DNA from 2 places in the Halanaerocella petrolearia genome. Region 1 is predicted to be linked to the other one. Evidence: riboswitches for the same ligand, from Rfam matches in the RefSeq annotation. Region 1 holds a riboswitch; the other holds the start of a gene.
The links. Region 1 has a riboswitch for ZMP and ZTP ahead of pflB (formate C-acetyltransferase). Riboswitches for the same ligand answer to the same signal wherever they lie in the genome.
Positions count from the first base shown of each region.

Region 1 (6,492 bases):
TACCCCTCCATCACCTCGATCAATATATGGTTTACATTTGATAATTTTATCTACCACTTTATCGACACCCATTTTTTGCCCTTCTTTTAGATGCCAAGTATCAGGATTATGACAATACTTACAACGTAGAGGACAACCCTGTGTAAATACTACATAACGAATCCCTGGACCATCTTGAGTTCCAAAGCTTTCTAAAGAGTGAATATAACCTGTAGTCATTATTTTACCTCCTCTTATAAAAATACATTATTTAGAATTTATACTTACCAATTAAGTAAAACATTATCGAGATATTGTTTCACTTTTTAATAAAAAGTTAACTAAAAAAATTGAATTCAAAGACGGTTTCGGAACGGCCTATCGGCCTTCTTCCGAGTACCTTTTGTCAAAATACACCCCAAGAGTACTTCTTCATTTCATTCAGAGCGCAATTAGTAGTCTTTATCATTAATTCAATAATTTTAATCAGCTATATAGTTTAACAATAAATGAATTGAAGTAACTGACTATTTTTCATTTACATCTGATAAAACTACTAAAAAGGTACAAAAATATTTTTTAGAAAAACAAGTTATGCTTCCTACTGTTAAAAGATTACTAGATTATCTTTAACACTTTTAATTCATATATTATACTACTAATTTTAATAAAAAGTCGCATTGTTTTTCTTATTTAAAATCAAAACCTTTTAAAAATAACAAAATTATTTTTAGTAAAGATACATCTTAGATTTTTACTGATTTTGACCTTAACTGTACACTGTAAATTGTAAACTGTAAACTGCAGAAATATCTCGATTAAATAAAACAACCAGAGGAATTATCCCCTGGTTGAATTAGTTAACTTATCACTACATTTGATTGTGGAAAGTACGTGCAATAACTTCCTGCTGTTGCTCTGGAGTTAACCGAATAAAGTTAACAGCATAACCAGAAACTCTAATTGTTAACTGCGGATATTTTTCAGGGTGCTCAACAGCATCTTCTAAAGTCTCTCTCTGTAGAACATTAACATTCAAATGGTGAGCACCTTGAGCAAAGTAACCATCTAAGACAGAAGTTAAGTTATCTGCCTGTTGATTATCACCTGAACCTAAAGCTTTAGGCACAATAGAGAATGTATTAGAGATACCATCCTGACAATAATCATAAGGTAACTTAGCTACAGAATTTAAGGATGCCATTGCTCCAGAACTATCACGACCATGCATTGGGTTGGCCCCTGGTGCAAATGGTTCTCCTGCTTTACGTCCATCAGGAGTAGCACCTGTCTTCTTACCATATACAACATTAGAAGTAATAGTTAGAATAGACATAGAGTGCTCAGCATCACGATATAATTCATGTTCTTCTAATTTAGTCATAAATCGTTTCACAACATCAACTGCTAACTCATCAACTCGGTCATCATCATTCCCAAATTTAGGGAAGTCTCCTTCAATTTCAAAGTCAGTAATAATACCATCGTCATTCTTAATTGGCTTAACTGTAGCATACTTAATAGCACTTAAAGAGTCAGCAATAATTGATAATCCTGCTACTCCAAAGCCCATAATACGATCTACATCTGTATCATGTAAAGCCATCTGAACTCTCTCATAAGCATACTTATCATGCATATAGTGAATAATATTCAAAGCACCTACATACTTCTCAACTAACCAATCTAAGAAAGTATCAAATTTATCCATTACCTCATCAAATTCTAAAATGTCGCCTTCATAAGGAGTAAATTCCGGGCCAACTTGTACACCAGACTTTTCGTCTCGGCCACCATTTAAAGAGTAAAGTAATGTCTTCGGTAAGTTACACCGAGCTCCAAAGAACTGCATCTCTTTACCAGTTCTCATAGCAGATACACAGCAAGCAATAGAGTAGTCATCACCGAAGTTCTCACGCATTAAGTCATCATTTTCATACTGAATAGAACTTGTATCTCGAGATACCTTAGCAGAAAATTCTTTGAAACCTTCTGGTAAGTTCTCAGACCATAATACTGTTAAATTAGGCTCTGGTGCTGGTCCTAAGTTATAAAGTGTATTCAATAATCTAAAGCTTGTTTTAGATACTAATGGTCGACCATCAATACCCATTCCACCAACTACAATAGTAATCCACATTGGATCACCACTAAATAGCTCATTATAAGCAGGTGTTCTTAATTGACGAGCCATTCTTAACTTAATTACAAAATCATCAATTAATTCTTGTGCTTTTGTTTCAGTCAAGTTACCAGTTTCGATATCTTGCTTAATATAGATATCAAAGAACTCAGCCACTCGGCCAAAAGACATTGCCGCACCATTATTCTCTTGAATAGAAGCTAAATATCCCATATAAGTCCATTGAATAGCTTCTTGTGCATTTTCAGCTGGTCGGCCTAGCTCTAATCCATAAGATTCACCTAATTCTTTTAACTTTTTTAAAGCTCTAATCTGTTCACTTACCTCTTCACGTAACCGAATATGATCTTCTGTCATTCGTGTAGGTAAATGAGCAATATCTTGCTTCTTATCTGCAATTAAGTGATCAATACCATATAAAGCAATTCGACGGTAGTCACCAATAATTCGTCCTCGACCATAAGCATCAGGCAATCCAGTAATTACACCAGATCGACGAATCTCTCTTAATTCTGGTGTATAAGCATCATATACACCATCATTATGTGTCTTACGATACTTAGTAAAGATCTCATCAATCTCTTCATCAACTTCATATCCATAAGCTTCAGCAGCTTGACGAGCCATTCGAATACCACCATAAGTGTTTAACGTTCTTTTTAATGGCTCATCACTCTGTAAGCCAACAATCTTTTCTAAATCTTTATCAATATAACCTGGGTCATAAGCATTAATATCAGATACAGTTTCAGCATCTACATCTAAAACACCATCATTCTCAATCTCTTTCCATAATAACTCACTACACTCTTCCCATAACTTTTCCGTTCTATCAGTTGGTCCGGCTAAGAAAGAATCATCTCCTGTATAAGGTTCATAATTCTGTTGCACAAAGTCTCTAACATCAATTTCTCTTTCCCATTTACCAGACTTAAAGTTTAATTTACTCATCTATAATCCTCCTTATTGGGTTATATATATTATAAAATAGTTGTAATTGAAAATAATAATCTTTACTGTTTGAATCTCTTGTACTTATAATAACATACCCTTTATTAACCGTCAATTAAATTAACTGCTTATTGAAAACAGAGAATTTTCATACAATTTGTAAGATTAGGTAGCATATATAAACCACAAAAACCCGCCTGGATAACATAACTGCTATCCAGGCGGGCGATTTATTGTCAGGATTATACTCCCCCATAGTTAATTCCATGTTGTTCCGCCAGTCATATAATCCTATCTATTCTATTTTACTAATTTTATAATATCAGCTTAATAAATAGTTGTCAATATCAATTATCCTAATAAATTATCTAAAACCATTGTTTCTGAACGCTTTGGTCCTACAGATAAAATAGATAACTCGGTATCTGTTAACTCACAGATTCGATCTATATACTGCTTAGCATTCTCTGGTAGATTATCATACTCGTCTATATCAGATGTATCCTCTTGCCAACCTGCTAATGTCTCATATACTGGCTCACATTCTTTTAATATTTCTTCATTAGTAGAAAACTCATTAAGAACCTCACCTTGATAACGATAACCAGTACAAATCTTAATCTCTTCTAATTCATCTAACACATCTAACTTAGTAATAGCCAAACTAGTCAGTCCATTTATTCGAGCAGCATACTTAACAATTAAAGCATCAAACCAGCCACAGCGGCGTGGTCTACCTGTTGTAGTACCAAATTCATGACCTTTGTCTCTTAAATGTTCACCTATATCCTCTGTCAATTCAGCAGGAAAAGGACCCTCTCCAACTCGTGTTGTATAAGCCTTAACAATTCCAACAATATTATTTATCTTAGTCGGGCCAACTCCTACACCATTACAGACACCACCAGCTGTTGGATTAGAAGAAGTAACATAAGGATAAGTACCATGGTCAATATCTAATAAAGTACCTTGAGCTCCTTCAAATAAAACATTGCTACCTGCTTCTACTTCCTGATTAACTAATAGAGAAGTATCAGTTACAAAATCCTTAATCTGCTCTGCATAACCTAAATACTCTTCAATAACCTCTTGAGCATCTAATCTATCTAAACCATAAACCTTATCTAATACTAAATTCTTTAGCTCAACTGCTTCTCTTACCTTAGCAGCAAATTTATCTTCATCTAATAAATCTTCAACTCTAATCCCAAAACGACCAATTTTATCTCGATAAACTGGGCCAATTCCCTTCCCAGTAGTACCAATCTTATCATTACCTTTTCTAATTTCTTCGGCCTTATCCAACATTCTATGATAAGGCATAATTAAATGAGCTTTAGAACTGATATAGAAATTAGTCACCTCTACACCCTTCTGGGCTAAATAATCAAGCTCTTCAATTAAGACCTTAGGGTCAACTACAACCCCATTACCAATTACACATTTAGTATCATCATAAAGTACTCCCGATGGAATCAAATGTAGCTTATACTCTGTATCTTCTACTACTACAGTATGACCAGCATTATTACCACCTTGATAGCGAACTACTAAATCAGCCTCTTCTGAAAGTAAATCTGTAATCTTACCTTTTCCTTCATCGCCCCATTGAGTTCCTACTACTACAGTAGTTGTCATTTCTGAAAGCCTCCTCTGTTTAATTTAGAGTCGTGTGTCGTAAGCCGTGTGTTGTGAGCCAATTCAAAGTATTTAAATTCAAAACCAAACCTTATAAAGAATTTTGTTTTAAAGGAATTAAACGGTTTTATAGTTTTGATTTTGAATTGGCTCATAGCTCACAGCTCATAGCTAACAACTATTGATTGTCAATTATTCTAATCCAAGTCTTTTATAAATAGTATCTATATGTCGTAGATGATACTCATAATCAAAAATTTCCTCTACTTCTTCTGCTGCTAAATGCTCTCTTAAATCATCATCTGATAATAATAATTCTTTAAAGCTCTCTTGACCTTCCCAAGCTTGAAGGGCATTCCGTTGTACAATCTCATACGCATCATCTCTTAATAATCCCTGATCAACTAGAGTTAACATTACCTTTTGTGAGAAGATAAGTCCATTAGTCTCTTCTAAGTTAGTTTTCATATTATCTTCATGGACTCCTAAATTCTCTACTACATCTACAAACTTAGTCAGCATATAATCAACTAAGATACTGCTATCTGGTAGAACAACTCGTTCAGGAGAAGAATGAGTTAGATCTCGCTCATGCCATAGATTGACATTATCAAAACCAGTATTAGCATTAGACTTTACTACTCTAGATAAGCCTGAAATTCTTTCACAGACAATAGGATTTTTCTTATGTGGCATAGCTGAAGAACCTTTCTGACCTTTCTTAAACGATTCTTCAACTTCTAAAATATCAGTCCGTTGTAAATTTCGAATTTCAGTAGCAAATTTATCTAAAGAACTGGCAATTATAGATAAAATAGACAGATATTCAGCATGACGATCACGCTGTAAAATTTGAGAAGATATAGCAGCTGGTTCAAGATCTAACTCTTCACAGGCCAACTCTTCTACCTGAGGAGCAATATTAGCAAAAGTTCCAACTGCACCAGAGATCTTACCAACGCTGACTCGCTCTAATACACCTTCCATTCTCTCAATCTGTCTCTCTATCTCTGAATACCAATTAGCTAACTTCAAGCCTAGAGTTACTGGCTCAGCATGAACACCATGAGTCCGTCCAATCATCACCTGCATCTTATATTCTTTAGCTTTTCTTCCTAGTACTTCCTTAAACTCTTTTAAATCATCTAAAATCAACTCAGCCGCTTCTTTAAGCTGCAAGGCACGAGCCGTATCCTTAATATCTGACGAAGTTAATCCTTTATGAATATACTTTGATTCTTCACCGACATTCTCAGCAACTGCCTGCAAGAAAGCTAAGATATCATGACGAGTCTCTGCTTCAATCTCTTTGATTCTATCTACTGTAAAATCTGCTTTATCTTTAATTTTAGCAACTGCTTTTTCAGGAATCTCACCTGTTTCAGCCATAGCTTCACAGACTGCTATTTCAATATCTAACCATTTATCAAACTTGCTATCCTGACTCCAAACCTGTTTCATCTGAGGTAGCGTATAACGTTCAATCATCTATTTATATTCCCCCTGTAAATTTTTATCAACAACAACATTAATATAATAGCAAACCAAAAGATTATTGTCAATATAAAGTCGAATTTTAATCGTTTTACTAAAAATAACATTCGTTTATTTTATTACTTTAAAGCTTTAAAGTAATTTTCCCGAAATATCCGTATTTAAATCTATTATAATAGATTTAATTCTTTTAAGAATTATTATCCCGGATTTATAGCGGGCAAATTCGGATCAGAGTCAACTATTTAAAATTTCTAATCCTATTCAAAAAAATAAGCCCCCAATCT
Region 1 covers NZ_BAAHXW010000002.1:114,813-121,304, forward strand. Annotated here, with positions in the region: gene pflA (pyruvate formate-lyase-activating protein) at 1-219, opposite strand, end outside; gene pflB (formate C-acetyltransferase) at 851-3,073, opposite strand; ZMP/ZTP riboswitch at 3,282-3,368, opposite strand; gene ACYQ39_RS07795 (adenylosuccinate synthase) at 3,425-4,711, opposite strand; gene purB (adenylosuccinate lyase) at 4,904-6,199, opposite strand.

Region 2 (6,492 bases), 190 kb from region 1:
CAATTCCTAAAGCAGCTTCAGCAGTTAAATAACCTCTGACTACTGCTAAAGATAAAGCTCCAACTGTATTAGTCAAAGTACCGATTATAGCAGCAATGATTGAGCCTAATACTCTTTTTTTTACTAGCTTATAACTATAAGCAGCCAAAATACCAATCAGAATCCTTGGTAAAATAGCTATTAATGGATCAGCAAAAAAAGCTCCTCCTCTAATGAAACTAGCTATTCCAAAAATCAATCCTACCAAAGCACCAACAGTTGGCCCTTCTATAATGGCACCAATAATTACTGGAATATGCATAATTGTAGCTGAGCCTGCTGGTGTAGGGACAGGAATAAAACCTAAAGGTGTCACACTTAACAAGATAGCAATAGCTCCTAAAATACCTGTTATAGTCAACTGTCTAGTCTTTAACTTCACTCTTCTCACTCCTATTCCTATTTGATTTTATTTTCTTCATCTACTAATACAACTTGAGGTTCTAAACTCTTAGTTTCTTCTTCAGTTAGTAAAGCATAAGAAATAATAATTACTGTATCTCCTGGTCTAGCCTTTCTAGCTGCTGCTCCATTAAGACAAATAACTCCTGATCCTCTTTCTCCAGGAATAACATAAGTTTCTAAGCGTTGACCATTATTATTATTAACTACTTGAACTCGTTCATTAGGATATATATCTGCTGTTTCCATTAATTCTCGATCAATAGTGATACTACCTACATAATTTAAATTAGCATCAGTAACTTTAGCCTGATGAATTTTTGACTTATGCATCATACGCATCATCATTTACACCTCCAACATAAGATTATCGATTAATCTTGTTTCTCCTATATATACTGCCAGAGCAATTAATACCTTCCCCTGCACTTCTTCTACTTTTTCTAAAGTATCTTGATTAACAACTTCTACATAATCTACTTTAGCTAATGATTCTTGAGTAAGCTGTCTTAACATTTGTTCCTTAATAACTAAAGAACTTGTTACTCCATCCTCAATCAATCCTTGAGCTAATTGTAATGATTTATAAAGCACTATAGCAGCTCCCCGTTCTGCTTGATTTAAATACTTATTTCGAGAACTGACAGCTAACCCATCCTCTTCTCTGACTATAGGCACTGTTACTATGTCAAGATCAAAGTTTAAATCTTTAACCATTCGCTTAATAACTAATACCTGTTGAGCATCTTTTTGGCCAAAATAGGCTCTATCAGGATTAACAATATTAAATAGCTTACTGACTATTGTACAAACCCCTGTAAAATGACCAGGACGACAAGCACCACATAACTTATCAGTTAAACCTTCTACTTGAACTGTAGTAGCAGCATTAGGAGAATATATCTCGTCAACATCTGGTGCAAAAATGATATCAGCTCCTACTTCAGCTGCTAATTCTGCATCTCTATCCAAATCCCGAGGATACTCTTTATAATCTTCATCAGGGCCAAATTGAGTAGGATTAACAAAAATACTAGCAATTACTATATCATTGTCCTGTCTAGCTTCTTTCATCAAAGACAAATGTCCTTGATGTAGATAACCCATTGTAGGAACAAAACCTATCTCTTCTCCTGCTAGCTTTTGAGATTTGATAAACTCTTTGATTTCGGAAATTGTCGTATAGATCTCCACTTTACCCCTCCTAATTACTAAAGCTTTCTTCTGAATTCGGAAATTCTCCGGATTTAACGTCTTCTTTATATCTTCTTAAAGCTTGACTAATCTCTTCATTCAAATCTGAATATTGTCTAACAAATTTAGGAACAAAGTCGTTAGAAACTCCTAACATATCTTGGCTAACTAAAACTTGACCAGTACAGTCTTTACCAGCTCCAATTCCAATAGTAGGAATCGATAACTCTTTAGTTACTCTATTAGCTAATTCTGCTGGTATACACTCTAATACTAGAGAAAAAACCCCCGCTTCTTCTAGTTTTTTAGCATCTTCTAATAATTTTTTAGCAGCATCAGTATCTTTTCCTTGTACTTTAAAGCCACCAAATTGATTTACAGATTGAGGAGTTAAACCTAAATGTCCCATTACTGGAATCCCAGCTTTGATAATTGCCTCTATCTCCTCTATTATCTTACTACCACCTTCTAACTTTACAGCCTGAGCCCCACTTTCTTTAATAATCCGTCCAGCATTCTTAACTGTATAGCTAATATCATCAACCTTATAAGCCATAAAAGGAAGATCAGTAACTACTAAAGAATTATTAGCACCTCTAGTTACCGCTTTACTATGATGAATCATATCTTCAACTGTCACGGCTAATGTATCCTCATAACCTAAAACTACCATGCCTAATGAGTCTCCAACTAAAATCACATCAATTCCTGCTTCATCTATAGCTTTAGCCATTGGATAATCATAAGCAGTTAACATTGTAATTTTCTCTCCAGCAGATTTCTTCTGTTGTAGAGTTTTAACTGTAACTTGATTATTCACCTCTTTCACCTCCAGTAAAATTCTTTGATATTATGTATAGTTTATTTCACAAAAAAGAAAAAACTCCTAACCTAGACAGGAAAGGAGTTTTCTATAGATATAGATAGGCATAGTTACCCCACTACAACTACACTATTTCCCGTCTCAGTCTGCTATAGATCCAAGCGGATAACTATTCAATTTCACTTTATTATACTAAGTCAAATTTAAAATTGCAAATCTAAAATAAACCTGTAATCTTTCCTTCAGCATCAATATCAATATCTTCTGCAGAAGGATCTTTTGGTAAACCAGGCATTGTTAATACATCACCAGTTAGAGCTACCAAAAAACCTGCTCCAGCTGAAACTTTAACTTCTCTGACAGTCAATGCAAAACCTTCTGGGCGTCCTTTTAGAGATGGATCATCAGATAATGAAGCTGGAGTTTTAGCCATACAAATTGGTAAGTCAGCAAAACCATCTTGTTTCAGTTGCTTAATATTCTTTTTAGCTTGAGCTGTAAGATTAACCTCATTTGCACCATAAACTTCTGTAGCTATCTCTTCTATCTTTTCTTCAATAGTATCTTCAGTAGAGTATAACATTTTAAAATCACTTGGTTCATTAACTAAGTCCAATACTTTTTTAGCTACTTTTACTCCACCAGCTCCTCCTTTTTCCCATACTTGAGAGAGAGCTACTTTAACACCTAACTTTTGACAACGTTCTTTAATCAACTCAACCTCTGCTTCTGTATCACTAGTAAACTCGTTAATAGCAACTACTGGAGAGATTCCAAACTTCTGTACATTCTCAATATGCTTTTCTAAATTTTCTAATCCAGCAGCTAAGGCATCTAAGTTCTCCTCCTGTAAATTATCCTTACCTACTCCTCCATGCATCTTTAAAGCTCTAACTGTTGCCACTAAAACAACTGCATCTGGTTCTAAATCAGCATAACGACACTTAATATTAAAGAACTTCTCTGCTCCTAAATCAGCTCCAAAACCAGCCTCAGTCACTACATAATCGGCCGTATGTAAGGCTAATTTAGTAGCCATAATACTGTTACAGCCATGAGCAATATTAGCAAATGGTCCTCCATGAATAAAGGCTGGAGTATTTTCTAATGTCTGAACTAAATTAGGCTTTAGAGCATCTTTTAATAAAGCAGCCATTGCTCCTGCTACTTCCAATTCTTTAACTTTAACAGGTTGGCCCTTATAGGTATAACCAATGATAATCTCTCCTAACCTTTCTTTCAAATCAATTATATCTTCAGCTAAACAAAGAATAGCCATTACCTCAGAAGCAACAGTAATCATATAACCATCTTCTCGACTCTGACCATTCTTATCACCTAAACCAACTACAATATCCCTTAAAGATCGATCATTCATATCTACAACTCGCTTAAGAACAACTTGATTAGGGTCCAGATTCAATTCATTTCCTTGCTTAATATGATTATCAATAGTAGCAGCTAATAAGTTATGAGCTATACCAATAGCATGAATATCACCAGTAAAATGAAGGTTGATATCTTCCATAGGTACAACTTGAGAGTAACCACCACCAGCTGCCCCTCCTTTAATACCCATACAAGGTCCTAAAGAAGGTTCGCGTAAAGCAACTGCTGCTTGTTTACCTAATTGATTTAAGGCTTGGCCCAATCCAACTGTTGTAGTTGATTTTCCTTCTCCAGCAGGTGTAGGCGTAATAGCTGTAGTTAAAATTAGCTTACCAGGTTCATTCTCCTTTAATACTCGTTTATAAGTATCTAACTTAACCTTAGCTTTGTCATTACCATACAATTCAATATCTTCTGCACTTAAATCTAACTCTTTTGCAATCTCAGTAATAGGTTTCATATTAGTCTCTTGAGCAATCTTGATATCACTCTTCATCTTAATTCCCCCTTAGTTTGATAGTTTAATACTCTCTATGAAAATTATACTTTACCAATTCTAAGCTGTAAACTATTAACCTATAATCTAAATAAAAAACCGTCTGAACAGATAGTAACTATTACTATCTGCCCAGACGGTCGGCAATTTACTTTATCATGTTCCCTGATGGTTAATCCCATCTCAACTCCGCCAGTCACATGATAAATATCTATTCTATTATTGCTCTCTATTCATTATCTTCTTCTAGATCATCATCTGGAGTAATTACTTCCTCATCTTCAGGATCCTCTTCATTCTCACCATAAAATCCTGGCTTATAGTTAGTGATGATCTCTTTAATATCTTCTTTATCTAAAGTTTCTTTCTCTTTTAAAGCTACTACCATATCTTCTACCATATCACTATTTTTACTTAAGATATCTTCAGCTCTTTGATAGCAACCTTCTATTAAGCTCTTAATTTCCTGATCAATAGCTGCTGCAACATCTTCACTGTAGTTTCGACTGCGAGAAATATCTCGTCCTAAGAAGACTTGTTCATTCTGTTTCTGACCTAAAGTTAATGGTCCTAATTCTTCACTCATACCATAATCAGTAACCATCTGTCGAACAATCTTAGTAGCTCGCTCTAAATCATTCTGAGCTCCTGTACTAATGTCATCTAAGAATATTTCTTCAGCTACTCTTCCTCCTAATAAGGATATTACTTTATCCTTTAACTCAGATTTAGTGATAAAGCTTTTATCTTCTTCAGGAAGATTAATAGTAAATCCTCCTGCTCTACCACGAGGAACAATTGTAACCTTGTGAGTTGGATCAGCATTCTCTAATAACTCACCTAATAAAGCATGACCAGTCTCATGATAAGAAACTATATCCTTTTCTTTATCACTAATTACCTTACTCTCACGAGCCGGACCAGCAATAACCCTATCAATAGAATCATCAAATTCATCCATACCAATAGTTTTCTTATCTCGTCGAGCCGCTAAAATAGCAGCTTCATTAGCTAAATTCTCTAAATCAGCCCCTGTAAAACCAGGAGTTCTTCGAGCCAATACTTCTATATCAACATCATCAGTTAAAGGCTTATCTTTAACATGGATTTCTAAGATACCTTTTCTAGCTTTATAATCTGGTTTACCAACAGGAATCTGTCTATCAAAACGTCCTGGTCTTAATAATGCTTTATCTAATACATCAGGACGATTTGTAGCCCCCATGACAATAATACCTTCATTAGGCTCAAAGCCATCCATTTCAACTAATAACTGGTTTAAAGTCTGTTCACGTTCATCATGACCTCCACCAACACCAGCACCACGTTGGCGACCTACAGCATCTAACTCATCAATAAAGACAATACATGGAGCATTTTCCTTTCCTTGTTCAAATAAATCTCTAACTCGAGAAGCTCCAACTCCGACAAACATTTCAACAAAGTCAGAACCACTGATGAAGAAGAAAGGAACTCCAGCTTCACCAGATACTGCTCTAGCCATTAACGTTTTTCCTGTACCTGGAGGGCCTAAAAGTAAAACTCCTTTAGGAATTTCAGCCCCTAGACGGCTAAATTTATCTGGATGCTTTAAAAATTCAACAACTTCCTGTAATTCTTCCTTAACCTCTTCATAATTAGCTACATCATCAAAGGTGACTTCAGTATCTCCTTCTTTATGTAATTGAGCTTTATTCTTACCAAAAGACATCATCTTCTTGCCGCCACCTTGCATGCGATTCATAATAAAGATCCAAGCACCAATTAAAATGATGGTTGGTAATAAATAAGCAAATAACCCTGTCCACCAAGGAGGTTCAGGTTCAGGTTTAGTCTCAATTTTTACATCATTAGTACGTAATAGTTTTTCTATTTTTTCTATTGTTCCTGGAATATTTATTTCAAATTGTTGACCATTTGCTAATTTACCCTTTATTAAGTTTTCACCGACAATTGTAACTTTCTCTACTTTACCAGATTCAACTTGATTAATAAATTCACTATAGGATATTTTTTGCTGTGGTTGATTAGGAGCAATAATATATTGAGCTATTAAAACTCCAATAGCAATAATAATCAAATAAAATCCTATACTCTTTGAAAACTTCTTCAACTAACAATCCTCCTTCCCTAAAACTAACTTACCTTT
Region 2 covers NZ_BAAHXW010000002.1:306,060-312,551, reverse strand. Annotated here, with positions in the region: gene ACYQ39_RS08740 (ECF transporter S component) at 1-421, opposite strand, end outside; gene panD (aspartate 1-decarboxylase) at 439-786, opposite strand; gene panC (pantoate--beta-alanine ligase) at 790-1,635, opposite strand; gene panB (3-methyl-2-oxobutanoate hydroxymethyltransferase) at 1,646-2,455, opposite strand; gene ACYQ39_RS08720 (formate--tetrahydrofolate ligase) at 2,676-4,343, opposite strand; ZMP/ZTP riboswitch at 4,467-4,553, opposite strand; gene ftsH (ATP-dependent zinc metalloprotease FtsH) at 4,573-6,456, opposite strand.
Region 2: another riboswitch for ZMP and ZTP. It lies ahead of ACYQ39_RS08720 (formate--tetrahydrofolate ligase); the one in region 1 lies ahead of pflB (formate C-acetyltransferase).